Regions from separate parts of the Aeromonas encheleia genome, predicted to be linked through region 1. Evidence: predicted binding sites of a transcription regulator. Region 1 holds the regulator's gene; the other holds the start of a gene.
What was found. The regulator LexA, encoded in region 1, represses DNA repair genes until DNA is damaged. The targets are predictions, from matches to a motif close to ANCTGTNTNNNNANACAGNT.
Positions count from the first base shown of each region.

Region 1 (7,387 bases):
GCTCGGCCGGCTGCGTCATCAACGACTATGCGGATCGCAACTTCGACGGCCATGTGAAGCGCACCGCCGGCCGGCCGCTGCCCATGGGCAGGGTCGGGCCGCGGGAGGTGCTGGCACTGTTCGCCGTGCTGGCCCTCATCTCGTTCGGCCTGGTGCTGACCCTGAACCCGCTCACCATAGGGCTGTCGTTCGCCGGCCTGCTGCTGGCGGTCTGCTACCCCTTCATGAAGCGTTTCATCCCGATACCGCAGCTGGTGCTGGGGATGGCCTTCTCCTGGTCCATTCCCATGGCCTATGCGGCGCAGGCCAACGCCCTGCCCGCCGTGGCCTGGCTGCTGTTTCTCGCCAACCTGCTGTGGACCATCGCCTATGACACCCAGTACGCCATGGTGGACCGGGATGACGACCTCAAGCTGGGCCTGAAGTCGAGCGCCATCCTGTTCGGCCGCCACGACAAGCGGATCATCGGCATGCTGCAGCTGGCGACCCTGCTGATCCTGCTGCTGGTGGGGGAGCTGATGGCGCTGGGGGCCAGCTACTACTGGGGGCTGCTGGGGGCGGCGGTGCTGTTCGTCTATCAGCAGCGGCTCATCCGTGAGCGGCAGCGGGAGGCCTGCTTCCAGGCGTTTCTCAACAACAACTACGTGGGGGCCCTGGTGCTGATCGGGGTGGTGATCCACTACCTCTGAGCCGCAGGCTCCCATGAAAAAGGCCGCATCATGCGGCCTTTTTGTTTGATGCCGGGCGGCGGCCTCAGGGCCGGTTGCCGGCCTCTATCGTCCGCCGGATCCTGGTGCTGAGCAGCGGCACTATGTTGTCGGCCAGCGCCTGGAAGCGGCCCAGATCCGGTTTGCAGCCCGTGTCCAGATAGCCTTCGCTGCGCAGGCTGTGGATCAGGGTGCTGAACAGCTTCTGGTCGAAGAACTCGGGGGCGTTGATGCCGTGCAGGGTGCCGAGGCGTTCCGCCATCATCAGGCCGTCCGCTTCCAGCTGCTCTGCCTCGATATAGGGTTGGGCCAGCACCCGGGTCAGCACTATGGCGTAGCGTTGCAGCGTCTCCTGGATGCTCTCGGCCAGCAGCAGCAGGCGCATCTGGTTGCCCGGGTTGACCCAGTAGCCGCCGTCGCGCGCCTCGATCAGCTGCTGGCGTTGCAGCTCGCCCAGCAGGGCATCGATCAGCTCCGGCAGCTCTTCCTCTTCATAGCGCAGGAACAGCTCGGTCTTGAGCAACGGGTAGATGTCGACGCAGCGGGCGACGATCTCGCTGCGGGAGATCCCCTCGCAGCGCTCGATCAGGGTGGCCACCAGGGACGGCATGGCGAACAGGTGCAGTATGTTGTTGCGATAGTAGGTCAGCAGGATCGCCTGATAGCGGTCCAGGCTGATGATCTGGCCCAGCTTGTCCTCGCTCACCTCGAACTTGTTGAGCTCCATCGCCTGATCCAGCAGGGTCCTGGCATCCTCATCCGGCAGGGTGCTCTGGGGGCTGTAGGGCACCTGCTTGAGCAGGTCCAGATAGGTGTTGAGCTGCGCCTGCAGCTCGTCACGGGTCAGGGCGTGGCGCTCGGCGGCCAACAGTGCCAGGGCGCTCAGGGTCAGGCCGTTGACGGCGGCGGCATCGTTGATGCGGGTCATCAGCAGCTCGGCCAGCCGGTTGACGGTGGGCGCCATCCACTCGGGGCGCTCTTCCTTGCCGATGCTCTCCTTCCAGTGCGGCACGTGCTCGCCGAGGTAGTTGTTGAGGGTCAGCGGCTCACCGAAGTTGACGAAGCCCCGGCCGTAGTTGCGCAGCTTGCGCAGTATGCCGAGCACCTGCAGGAAGCTCTCCTTCTCCTTGCGGCTGCCCTTGAGCTCGTTGTGGTAGGTGTTCACCTCCATCACGTGCTCATAGCCGAGATAGACGGGGACCAGGGTCACCGGCCTGTCCAGCCCGCGCATCATGGCCTGCAGTGTCATGGCCAGCATCCCGGTCTTGGGCGGCAGCAGGCGCCCGGTGCGCGAACGCCCGCCCTCGGTGAAGAACTCCACCGAGTAGCCCTTGGCGAACAGCAGATTCAGGTATTCGCGGAATACGGTGCTGTAGAGCGGGTTGCCCTTGAAGGTACGGCGAATGAAGAAGGCGCCGCCGTGGCGGAAGATGGGGCCCGCCGGCCAGAAGTTGAGATTGATGCCGGCCGCGATGTGGGGCGGCACCATGCCCTGGTGATAGATGACGTAGGAGAGCAGCAGGTAATCCATGTGGCTGCGATGGCAGGGCACGTAGACGATCTCGTGGCCTTCCTGCGCCAGCTGGCGCACCCGCTCGGCGCCGTTGACCGACAGGCCGCGGTAGAGCTTGTTCCACAGCCAACCGAGGAAAGTCTCGCCGAGCCGGATCAGCCGGAAAGAGAAGTTGGCGGCGATCTCGTCCATGTAGCCGTGGGCGCGCTTCTGGGCCTTCTCCAGGCTGATGCCCTCGCGCTGGGCCTCTTCCTCGATCGCCTGCTGGATCACGCTGGAATCCAGCAACTGCTTGAACAGCAGGTTGCGGTTCGGCAGCTTGGGGCCGGTCGCCGCCAGCTGCTGGCGGCTGAAGTGGGTGCGGGCCACCCGCGCCAGCTTGTGGGCTATGGCCTCGTCGGTGCCGTGCTTGTCCGCCATATGGCGCAGGGAAAGTGGCGGCGAGAAGCGTACCAGGTTTTCGCGACCCTTGAGGATCACGATCATCGCCTTCTTGAGCCTGTTCGGGGCCAGGCTGCTGATGATGTTCCAGCCGGAGGCCTCTTCACCCTCGCGGCCCGGGGCGCGGCCCCAGAACAGGGTGACGGGCACGACCTGGATATCCAGCGCCGGATCCTGCTTGTGCAGATCCAGCAGCTGGTGAAACTCTTGCAAGAAGGGGAGTGGCTTGTTGCGTTTTCCGAACAGGGGAGGCGGACGATCCAGGCAGACGTAGCGCGGCAGCAGCTGGTCACCGAGCTCCAGCGGGGTGAAGGGACCGGGCAGACCGAGATCCTCGCAGCATTGCTGCAGCGTCATCAGGTCGGTGATCGAGCTGGTTTTCAGGGCATAGACAATGGGTCTGGCCGGGTCCAGGTTCAGTTCTGTAATGGGGTTTTCCGGCAGGCTCTTGTGATTGACCAAGCCGCTGATAGGCCATTGCAGTATGGCTCTGGAAATGTTCTGTCCTATGGACATGGGTGCTGCTCTCCAAAAAATGCGGCGTGAGCATAACAAATCACCGTTGGCTTGTCGCCGAGAGGTACGATGAGTGGCTGTGCAGGATCAAGAATGGTCTATTTCCTGGCAAGAAGTGCGACAAGGATGCGACAAATGTCAGCAACGCCTTGCCTTGGCCCCAGCACTGTATATACTGCCAGTGTGCTGTATAAAAAAACAGGTGCCAATCCTATGAAACCTCTTACCCCCCGCCAGGCCGAAGTGCTGGCGCTGATCAAGGTAAACATGAGCGAGACCGGCATGCCGCCGACTCGTGCCGAGATCGCCCAGAAGCTTGGTTTCAAGTCGGCCAATGCGGCCGAGGAACATCTGAAGGCCCTGGCCAAGAAAGGGGTCATCGAGATCATGCCCGGTACCTCCCGCGGTATCAGGCTGCTGCTCGAGGAAGAGGAAGTCGCGCCGGAAGAGAGCGGCTTGCCGCTGATCGGCAAGGTTGCGGCCGGTGAGCCGATCCTGGCCCAGGAGCACATAGAGAGCCACTATCAGGTGGATCCTGCTCTGTTCCATCCGCGGGCAGACTTCCTGCTGCGGGTGCAGGGGATGAGCATGAAGAACATCGGCATCATGGATGGCGACCTGCTGGCGGTGCACAAGACCCAGGAAGTGCGCAATGGCCAGGTGGTGGTGGCTCGCCTCGATGAGGATGTCACCGTCAAGCGCTTCCAGCGCAAGGGCAGCCAGGTGTGGCTGCTGCCGGAGAACGAAGAGCTCTCTCCCATCGAGGTGGATCTCTCCAGCCAGCACCTCACCATCGAAGGTCTGGCCGTCGGCGTGATCCGCAACGCCGACTGGATGTAACGGCACGGCCTCCTGCGGGAGGCCGTCTCGTTTTGCCCCTTTTCCCCCGTTAGCTTGCGTCCTCCCTGATGACCGCCATTTTTGTCTCCATCTCACCGCCGCACGGCGGGCATTTCGGATATATCCTTTGATAAGGCCCGGTGCGCCAGCGCTGGCCCGGATGGTTGCCTGAGTGGCCAGCATAAGGCCGCGAGCATGCATCACTGGCGCTGCGCCGAGGCGGCGCGGGATAGAAGGGAGAGTCTTCGGGCGCTCGCACATCGAGCGAGCCAAAGGCCCGAAGCGACTCGTACAGTCAGCACGCGACAGTGTCTTGGGGTGTCCAGGGGGCTGGTCGGCGTGACCTGTTGAGCAAGGAGGACAGGTATGGCTTCAAGCTCGCCATGGGATCCGGGTCTGGCCGCAGCGCCCGCATCTTCCATTACCCGCTTCATCAAGGGCAGCCGGATGACGTGGTTTTATGCGCTCTGGGTTTATCACAAGGGCGATGGCTGGACCATCTGGCTGGGCTGCCCCAAGGACAAGATAGTCCGTCTGGTGCGGCTGTTTCGCCGCCACCATGACATGGGGCTGCCGGATGCCCCCTGGACGGCCCCGGTCGTGCCGCTGCACACCGTTGCCAAGCGTACGCAGGCGCAGCACAGACGGCGCCCCTGAGTTACCCGGATCTATTGCGAGCCCCATCCAATATGGGGCTTCTGTTTGCTTGTCGGCCCAGCCTGTTTCCCCCAATTGTCGAGCCTCCGCCAGACCGCTATCCGGACCTTGGGTAGCCAAAAAGGGTGCCGAGCGGGTTACAATAGCCATTCGTTTAGCCCTTTCTTCGGCTGATTAGACTAGCAAGGCTTTGTTTTATATGGTTAAACCTCGTTACCCCCTGCTGTTTCTGCTGCTGGTCGGCGGCATGATGGCTGCCTACCATTGGAGCCAGCCCGCCCTGCCCGAGCAGGCGGACTACTACGCACAGGGCCGGGACATCAATCCTTTCACGCTCACCGACGCCGAGGGGCAGGCCTTCACCCCGGACAGCCTGAGTGGCCACTGGACCTTCCTGTTCATCGGTTATACCTATTGCCCGGACATCTGCCCGACCACGCTGGCGGATCTGCGCTCCGTCTATCCTGAGCTGAAAAAAATCGCCCCCAGCAGCCAGGTGGTCTTCGTCTCGGCGGATCCGCAGCGGGATGACAGCGCCCGCCTCAAGCGATATACCGCCTTCTTCCAGCCGGAGTTCAAGGCCGCCACCGGTCCCCACAACCATCTGTTCCCCTTCGTGCGCAACCTCGGCCTCGTCTACTCAATGGCGGAGAGCGGGGACAAGGATTACCTGATCGACCACTCGGCTTCCATAGTGCTGATCGATCCGCAGGGCAAGCTGGTGGCGGTGTTCCGTCCCCAGATGGTGGATGGGCAGGTGCCCCATGTGGCGATGACGACCCTGGTCTCCGATTTTGGCCGGATAGTGCGGTTGGCCGACGAATGATGCCCCAACAGTGGCCCTGCCCATGCTGATCCCGCCCTGGCTGCGGGATCCCAGGCGTCACAGGGCCGTGTTTGCCCTGGCCCTGCCCATGGTGTTTTCCAATATCACCACCCCGCTGCTCGGGCTGGTGGACACCTGGGTGATCGGTCATCTCGGCCAGGCCTGGTTCCTCGGCGGCGTCTCGGTCGGCGCCACCCTCATCAACCTCCTCTTCTGGCTGCTCGGTTTCCTGCGCATGTCCACCACCGGGCTGACCGCCCAGGCTCATGGCGCCGCCAGCGCCGAGGGACAGCTGGACACCCTGGCGCGGGCGCTGGGTCTGGCCATTGGTCTGGGCACCGCACTGCTGCTCCTGTTGCTGCCCTTCCTGCCGGCGCTCATCGCGCTCAGTGGCGGCTCGCCCGAGGTGCAGGGTTATGCCGGGGAATACGTGTCGGTGCGGATCTGGAGTGCCCCGGCCGCGCTGTGCAACCTGGTCATCATGGGCTGGCTGCTGGGCATGCAGGATGCCCGCAGCCCCATGCTGCTGCTGATCCTGAGCAACCTCATCAACATGGTACTGGACGCCTGGTTCGTGCTGGGGCTGGGCTGGCAGGTCAAGGGGGTCGCCGCCGCCTCGTTGCTGGCCGACTACGGCGCGCTGGGGGTGGGACTCTGGCTGGTGAGCCGCCAACTGCGCCATCTGTCCGCCGACGTGTGGCAGGGGGCCTGGCAGCGCTGGCGACAGTGGCCGGCGCTGCGGCGCCTGCTCGGCCTGAATCGGGATATCTTCATCCGCTCTCTCTGCCTGCAGCTCTGTTTTGCCTTTATGACCCTGCAGGGGGCGCGGCTGGGGGATGTGGCGGTGGCCGCCAACGCGGTGCTGCTCAACTTCCTGATGCTCATCTCCTACGGGCTGGATGGCTTTGCCTACGCGGTGGAGGCCATGGTGGGCCGGGCCATAGGGCGGCGGGATCGGCAGGGGCTGCGGGAGGCCATTGTCCTCAACCTGGGCTGGGCGTTGCTGATCGCCCTCGGCTTTAGCCTGTCATTCGCCTTGGGGGGAGAGCGGCTCATCGCCCAGATCACCGACATCCCGGCGGTGGTCGCCGAGGCGAACCGCCAGTTGCCCTGGCTGATCGTCATGCCGATGCTGGCAGTCTGGTGTTTCCTGCTGGACGGGGTCTTCATCGGCGCGACCCGCGCCCGCGAGATGCGCAACAGCATGCTGATAGCGGCGTTCTGCGGCTTCTTTCCGGTCTGGTGGCTGTGCCAGGCCTGGGGTGTGGCGGCCTTGTGGGCCGCCATGGCGGCCTTGATGGCGGGGAGGGGGTTGACCCTTGGCTGGTTATGCTGGCGGATGGAGTCCGATGGGCGCCTGCTGGGTCAGGGGCATGCCGCCGAGCCCGCGAGCCGCGGCTGATGCTTTGTCAGGTGGCGTCGATTAAGCGTCTGAGCGGCTGCGGCCCGGCGCAGGCATCGACTCAGAGCGAGCCCTCGTAGCCGAACTGACGCCAGCTCTCATAGACGAAGACGGAGACCGCATTGGCCAGGTTCATGCTGCGGCTTTGCGGCAGCATGGGGATGCGCAGGCGCTGCTCGAACGGCAGGCTCTCGATGAGATCCGCAGGTAGACCCCGGCTCTCAGGCCCGAACAGCAGGGCATCCCCCAGCGCAAACTGCGCCGCCGAGTGCGCGGTGCGCCCCTTGGTAGTACAGGCAAACACCCGGGTCGGCGCCACGGCCGCCAGGAAGCTCTCATAGTCCGACCAGCGCTTCACCTCGGCAAACTCGTGGTAGTCGAGGCCGGCCCGCTTGACCCTCTTGTCATCCCATTCAAATCCCAGCGGCTCGATCAGGTGCAACCGGTAGCCGGTATTGGCACAGAGACGGATGATGTTGCCGGTG
Region 1 is NZ_LR134376.1:4,251,455-4,258,841, reverse strand. It holds gene ubiA (4-hydroxybenzoate octaprenyltransferase) at 1-689, shown strand, start outside; gene plsB (glycerol-3-phosphate 1-O-acyltransferase PlsB) at 754-3,177, opposite strand; gene lexA (transcriptional repressor LexA) at 3,391-4,017, shown strand; gene EL255_RS19795 (hypothetical protein) at 4,384-4,674, shown strand; gene EL255_RS19790 (SCO family protein) at 4,874-5,500, shown strand; gene dinF (MATE family efflux transporter DinF) at 5,523-6,902, shown strand; gene trmL (tRNA (uridine(34)/cytosine(34)/5-carboxymethylaminomethyluridine(34)-2'-O)-methyltransferase TrmL) at 6,964-7,387, opposite strand, start outside.

Region 2 (7,387 bases), 1.8 Mb from region 1:
CGTAGATGATGTCCTTGGCCAGCTTGTAACCGGGCGCCGCCTTGGAGCCGAAGATGAACACCCGCGGGTGCATGTCATAGTCGGGGTTCGCCAGCAGGCGACGGTAGAGCGCCATGATGTGGATGAGGTTCAGCTGCTGGCGCTTGTACTCGTGCAGGCGCTTGATCTGCACGTCGAAGATCGCCTCCGCGCTGACATCGATGCCGGTCTCGGCCTTGATGACCTTGACCAGCTTCTCCTTGTTGTGGCGCTTGATGCGCATGAACTGCTGCTGGAATGCCTGATCGTCGGCAAACTTGGTGACGGCACGCAGCTTGTCCAGTTGCAACGGCCACTCTTTACCCACCACTTCGTTATAAAGTTCGGCCAACTCGGGGTTGCAGGCCAGCAGCCAGCGCCGGGGGGTCACGCCGTTGGTGACGTTGCACATCTTCTGGGGCCACAGCTCGGCATACTCGGGGAAGAGATCCTCCTTCACCAGCTTGGAGTGGATCTCGGCCACGCCGTTGACCTTGGAGGAGCCGATCACGCACAGGTTGCCCATGCGCACCTTGCGCACGTCCCCTTCCTCGATGATGGAGAGCTTGGCCTTGATGGCATCGTTGCCCGGCCACTTGGGTTCGACCAGCTCTTCCAGGAAGCGGGCGTTGATCTCGTAGATGATCTCGAGATGGCGGGGCAGCACCTTCTCGAACAGGCTGACGCTCCACTTCTCCAGCGCTTCCGGCAGCAGGGTGTGGTTGGTGTAGGAGAAGACCCGGTAGCAGATGGCCCAGGCTGTATCCCAGTTCAGCCCTTCCTCGTCCACCAGCACCCGCATCAGCTCGGGGATCGCCACGGTCGGGTGGGTGTCGTTGAGCTGGATGGCAATTTGGGCGGCAAAGTTGTCGAAGTTGCTGCCATGAGCCCGCTTGTAGCGGCGCATGATGTCCTTGATGGAGCAGGCACAGAAGAAGTACTGCTGGATCAGACGCAGCTCCTTGCCCGCATCTGTCTCGTCATTTGGATAGAGCACCTTGGAGATGGTCTCGGCCTGGGCCTTCTCCGCCTGGGAGTCGATATAGCCGCCGGCGTTGAACACATCCCAATCGAAGAACTCGGAGGCGCGGGACTCCCACAGCCGCAGGATGTTGACGGTGTGGCCGCCAAAACCCACCACCGGGATATCCCAGGGCACCCCTTTGATCTTGCGACCGGCGTGCCACACCTTCTTCAGGCCGCCATTGTCACCAAACACCGTCTCGACGTAACCGTAGAGCGGGATCTCCTGCACGGATTCCGGACGGCAGATCTCCCAGGGGTTGCCATATTCGCGCCAGGAGTCCGGGCGCTCGATCTGGCGGCCATCCTGGATCTCCTGGCGGAACAGGCCGTGTTCGTAATGAATGCCATAGCCCACCGCCGGGTAGTTCAGGGTGGCCAGGGAATCGATGAAGCAGGCGGCCAGGCGACCCAGGCCACCGTTGCCGAGCGCCATGTCGGGCTCTTGTTCACACAGGTCGGTCAGTTCCAGACCGAGTTCGCCAAGGGCCTCTTCGCAGACCTTGTACAGGGAGAGGTTATGCAGGTTGTTGGAGGTCAGGCGCCCCATCAGGAATTCAGCAGAGAGATAGTGAATGGCACGAGTATCTTTCTTGAAGTGAGTCTGCTGAGTACGGGTCAGGCGCTCGTACACCTGTTCGTTGACGGCGGCCGCGGTCGCTTTCCACCACGCTTCTGGCGAGGCTTTCTGTTCGCTTGTCCCCAAGGTAGAACGCAGGTGACGCACGATACTCGCCTTGAGCTGATCTTTATCCAGTTGGAGATCCTGGTCTGTCTTCTTCTTGGTAGCCATAAACCATTTTCCTTCGTTACAAATAAAAAAATGTTATCCCATTCGGGACCGGCGCTGTTGTTATCTCAGAATATGTTCCGGCGTGGGCATACTAGCTAAAGCCGATGGTTCAAACGTTAACATGAGTCACACTTTAACGCATGAAAATGACAGTTCAAGCATGAAAACCCTTTCCTTAAACTTGCCTGAATGAAATAAAAATAACGATAAAAATCATCAGGTTGCTTATTAATGAAAAATATACATCCATGAATAGGTTTTCAATGATTGCCAGTGGCTGAAAATACGTGAAAATAACCGCAAGGACGGCGCTCGTTGAAACCGGTTTCAATAATCGACGGGGCCATGCATCAATTAAGAGAAGGTGCCCCGGTTGGGGCACCCTCCGTGACCGAATTAGCCATGAGCCTTGAACTGATTGCTCATGGGATCATAGTGATAGCCAATCTGCTGCAGGCGCGTGGCCAACTGATCCTCTGTCATGTCGTAGTAGGCCAACAACTCTTCCAGACCATCGCACTCCAGCCGCAGCTTCTCGTTGATGATCCCGAGCAGAATATTGGCGTCCAGCCGTTGCAAGGTGCTGACATCCATCTTGGTCTCTCCTCTTCCCATACATACTGTATAACCATGGGCGCCTGCCCTGGCTTTGTCCATAGCGCAAAAAACACCCAATTCGGTTTGAATGTAAATTTCCTTTTTATTCAATTAACTAGCTTATCGCGTTGTTAATCCGCTCACATTTTTGACCATAAATGACTTGTCACTGGCACGAGTTACAACTACTGTATGCACATACAGCATGGTTATTCATACAGGACAAACATATGAGCCAGCCCCTGAGTCACCGCCCCCTCGCTTCTACCCTCGGCCTGATCACCCCCTGGCCCACTCGCCATCAGGGCAAGGGAGAGCACGATCACCGGCTGGCGACCCATGCTCATGAAACCCAGTTGCTCGACGAACTGGGGCGGCTGAGTCAGGACAAGGGCGGCTGGATCCTGCTCATAGCCCCGCCGGGCTTGCCCGTCGCCGAACAGTTGCAGGCACAGGGGATCGATCCCGCCCGGGTGCTGGTGGTGCACGGCGCCAAGATCAAGAACTGGCAACGCATGCTGGAGCAGAGCCTGGGCAATGGCCACTGCGCCGCCGTGCTGACCTGGTTACCCGAGCAGATCGCCCTGGATCGCGCCAGATTGAACAAGCTGGGGCAACGCTTCGGGGTGCTGACCCGCTTCTTCGAACCCAAGGGTGCCCTGCCCGCCCAGAGCGGCCCCCTCTGCTACGGCGGGCAGGATGTCTACCTCAACCATTGAGAGTCGGCAGGGCGCGATAGGCGTCGCCTCGGAATGGGTTATTCCAACTCCCCTCACATCCTGCGGACACGAAAAAGGCGACCCTGGGGTCGCCTCTTGTCACATCGGTTTTTATCACAGCGGGGCTTGCCACGAGGCGTGCGCCCGCACAGGGTCATCACCGAGCGGACGACCCTCGCCATCCCGGATCAGGAGAGCTTGACATCCAGCTCGGCGATCCTGGCCGACCAGTATGCAGGGCCGGTTTCATGGATGTTGTTGCCCTGGGAGTCGACGGCCACTGTCACCGGCATGTCCTCCACCTCGAACTCGTAGATGGCCTCCATGCCCAGATCGGCGAAGGCCACGACCCGTGCCTTCTTGATGGCTTTCGCCACCAAGTAGGCGGCGCCACCGACGGCCATCAGGTAGACGGCCTGGTGCTCCTTGATGCTCTGCACCGTCTTGGGGCCCCGCTCGGACTTGCCGATCATGCCGATGAGGCCGGTCTCGCCCAGCATCATGTCGGTGAACTTGTCCATCCGGGTCGAGGTGGTGGGGCCTGCCGGGCCGACCACCTCGTCACGCACCGCATCGACCGGGCCCACGTAATAGATGAAGCGGTTGGTGAAGTCGACCCCTTCCGGCAGCCCCTCACCCTTCTTGAGCATGTCGGCGATGCGCTTGTGGGCCGCGTCGCGACCGGTCAGGATCTTGCCGGAGAGCAGCACGGTATCGCCGCTCTTCCAGCTGGCGAGCTCGGCCTTGGTGATGCCATCGACGTTGACCCGGCGCACATTGCCACCCGCTTCGCGGGTGATCTCCGGCCAATCGCTCAGCTTCGGCGGCGTCAGCTCGGCCGGGCCAGAGCCATCCAGCTCGAAGTGGACGTGGCGGGTGGCGGCGCAGTTGGGGATCATCACCACCGGCTTGGAGGCGGCGTGGGTCGGGGCAGACTTGACCTTCACGTCCAGCACAGTGGTGAGGCCACCCAGCCCCTGGGCACCGATCCCCAGCTTGTTGACCTTGTCGTAGAGCTCGACCCGCAGCTTCTCTTCAGTGGTCTCGGGACCACTGGCGATCAGCTCCTGAATGTCGATGTGCTCCATCAGGGCTTCCTTGGCGAGCACAGCGGCCTTCTCGGCGGTGCCGCCGATGCCGATGCCCAGCATGCCGGGCGGGCACCAGCCGGCCCCCATGGTCGGCACCGTCTTCAGCACCCACTCGACCACGTCATCGGAGGGGTTGAGCATCACCATCTTGGATTTGTTCTCGGAGCCGCCGCCCTTGGCCGCGATGCTCACCTCCACCTTGTTGCCTTGGATCATGTCGATGTGCACCACGGCCGGGGCGTTGTCCTTGGTGTTCTTGCGGCTGCCGGCTGGATCGGCCAGCACGCTGGCACGCAGGGGGTTGTCCGGATTGGTGTAGGCGCGGCGCGTCCCCTCATCCACCATCTCCTGCACCGTCATGTCACTGTCCCACTGCACCTGCATGCCGATCTTGACGAAGCAGGTGACGATGCCGGTGTCCTGGCACAGGGGACGGTGCCCCTCGGCTGACATGCGGGAGTTGATCAGGATCTGGGCCAGGGCATCCTTGGCGGCCGGGTTGATCTCGCGGTCATAGGCGGCCTTGGCGGCCTGGACGAAGTCGAGGGGGTGGTAGAAGGAGATGTACTGCAGGGCGTCGGCAATGGAATCGATAAAGTCCTGTTTTCTAATGATGCTCATATCATCCTCACTGGTCCTTGTCTTCGCAAACGCGAGCAAGGGCTTCCATATGAGCCGGGCTCTCGGCCTGCGAAAAACGTCCGCGGGGCCGAGAGACAACGGCGTGTTTTTTCTAAAAATTCCGGCGGCTATGATACGCTTGAGCTCCCGTACCGGCTAGGGAGCTGGGTGCAAACTGTTGCCTGTGTAACAAAAAATGAAACCAAGACTGCATATCCACCATTTCGACCCGCAAAGATCGCTCCACGAGCTGTTTGGCCGGTTGCAACCGCAACCCTGGGCCATCTTGCTGGAGTCAGCCGGTGCCCAGGGCGCCGACAACCGCTTCGACATCCTCAGCGCCGATCCCCTCGCCACCCTGGAAACCCGCGGTGCCAACACCTGCCTGCGCCGTGGCAACACCGTCGAGCATCATGATGGCGATCCCCTCAGCCTGCTCGCCAGCACCCAACGCGCCTTGCTGGGGGAGCTGACGCAGGAGGCCTGTGCACTGCCCTTTATCGGCGGTGCCCTCGGGCTCTTTGGCTATGATCTGGGGCGGCGGTTCGAGCGTCTGCCAACGCAGGCCAGCGCCGACATCCGAGTGCCGGACATGGCGGTGGGGATCTACGACTGGGCACTGCTGCGGGAGGTGGCGACCGGCGCCTGGCAGCTGGTGCATTGGGGGGACGAGGCGGGGCTCGCCAGCCGGCTGCAATGGCTAGAGGCGCAGCTGACGCAAACGGCCCCTTCCTGTACCTCGCAAGAGGCCTTCTCCTTGCAGGGGTCCTGGCAGAGCAACATGAGCCGGGCCGAATACGGTGAGAAATTCGCCCGTATCCAAGCCTACCTGGCGGCGGGGGATTGCTATCAGATCAACCTCACCCAGCGCTTCAGCGCCCCCTATCGGGGGGATGAATGGTCCGCCTATCTCAGCCTCAGCGCCGCCAACAAGGCCCCCTTCTCGGCCTTCATCCGGCTGCCAGAGAGTGCCATCTTGAGCCTGTCGCCGGAGCGCTTCCTGCTGCTCGACGGCCGCCATATCGAGACCAAGCCAATCAAGGGGACCCGCCCACGGCTTGCCGATCCGCAGCAAGATCAGGCCAGTGCCCTCGAACTGGCCAGCGCCGACAAGGACAGATCGGAGAACCTGATGATCGTGGATCTGCTGCGCAACGACATCGGCAGGGTGAGCCGCCCCGGCAGCGTCAGCGTGCCGCACCTGTTTGCGGTGGAGTCCTTCCCCGCCGTGCATCACCTGGTCTCCACCATTCATGGTGAACTGGATGCTCGCTGGCAGGGGGTGGATCTGCTGCGCGCCTGCTTCCCCGGCGGCTCCATCACAGGGGCGCCCAAGATCCGGGCGATGGAGATCATCGAGGAGCTGGAGCCCCAGCGGCGCAATGCCTATTGCGGCAGCATCGGCTACCTGAGCCAGCACGGCCGGATGGACACCAGCATCTGCATCCGCACCCTGATCGCCGAAGCCGGACGGCTCCATTGCTGGGCGGGGGGTGGCATCATCGCCGACTCGGACGCAGACAGCGAGTATCAGGAGACCTACGACAAGGTCGCCCGTATCTTGCCGCTGCTGGATGCCCTGCGCCAGTGACGGCCCCTTGCACCGCCCACAGGGAGGGAAACATCAAGATGGACAGTGCCGAACTGCTGACCCGGTTTCTGCTGCAGCGCCCTGCCCCGGCACATCGGCTGATGCTGGCCGGGCTCAAGCCGGCGGCTGTGCTGCTCCCCCTGGTGGAGCGCCCCACCGGGCTGCAGCTGCTGCTGACCCGTCGCAGCGCGCAGCTGCGCCACCACCCGGGGCAGATCAGCTTCCCCGGTGGGCGCCAGGATCCGGAGGACGAGAGCCTGATCCACACCGCCCTGCGGGAAACCCGGGAGGAGCTGGGGATCCCCTCATCCAAGATCCACGTCATCGGCAGCCTCACCCCGCTCAACACCATCTCCCTCTACGACGTGTTGCCGGTGCTGGCCATGGTCGACGCCGATTACCAGCTCACGCTGAGCCCCGATGAGGTGGAGCAGGCTTTCGAGGTGCCGCTCAACCATGTGCTGGATCTGGCGCACCACATCACCCTGACCATCCCCAGGGCCGGCAAGCACCACACCATCTACTGGATCCCCTGGCAGCAATCTTTCATCTGGGGGGCGACCGCCAGCATGATTCGCCAGCTCTCCGCGCACCTGTCAAAATAACATTCCGACAACCTCGCCGGATGAAAAATTATCCAATTAACACTCAACTAACATTGAATATGATAAAGAGATTTTGATTTTTTATTCTTTTGATCACATTTTTATAAGAAAGTACGGGGTTGCGCCTCATAAAGGTGAATCTGATCAACATTTTTGATTAAAAAAAAAGTATTCTTGCGCCGACTCAATCAAAACTACACATTCGGGGTAAGACACATGTCTAATACTGTCACCGGCGCACAAGACGTCGCGGCCACACAGGAGCAAGGTACCCGCTCCCTGCAATCTCGCAGTTGGAACAAGCAGGACACCACCTGGGTGATCAGCCT
Region 2 is NZ_LR134376.1:2,442,628-2,450,014, forward strand. It holds gene EL255_RS11360 (glycogen/starch/alpha-glucan phosphorylase) at 1-1,834, opposite strand, end outside; gene EL255_RS11365 (DUF4250 domain-containing protein) at 2,231-2,428, opposite strand; gene EL255_RS11375 (cell division inhibitor) at 2,662-3,150, shown strand; gene EL255_RS11380 (fumarate hydratase) at 3,339-4,862, opposite strand; gene pabB (aminodeoxychorismate synthase component I) at 5,059-6,453, shown strand; gene EL255_RS11390 (CoA pyrophosphatase) at 6,492-7,058, shown strand; gene EL255_RS11395 (serine/threonine transporter) at 7,275-7,387, shown strand, end outside.
Region 2: EL255_RS11365 (DUF4250 domain-containing protein) is a predicted target of LexA. The motif match lies at 2,618-2,637, and genes of this name have one in related genera.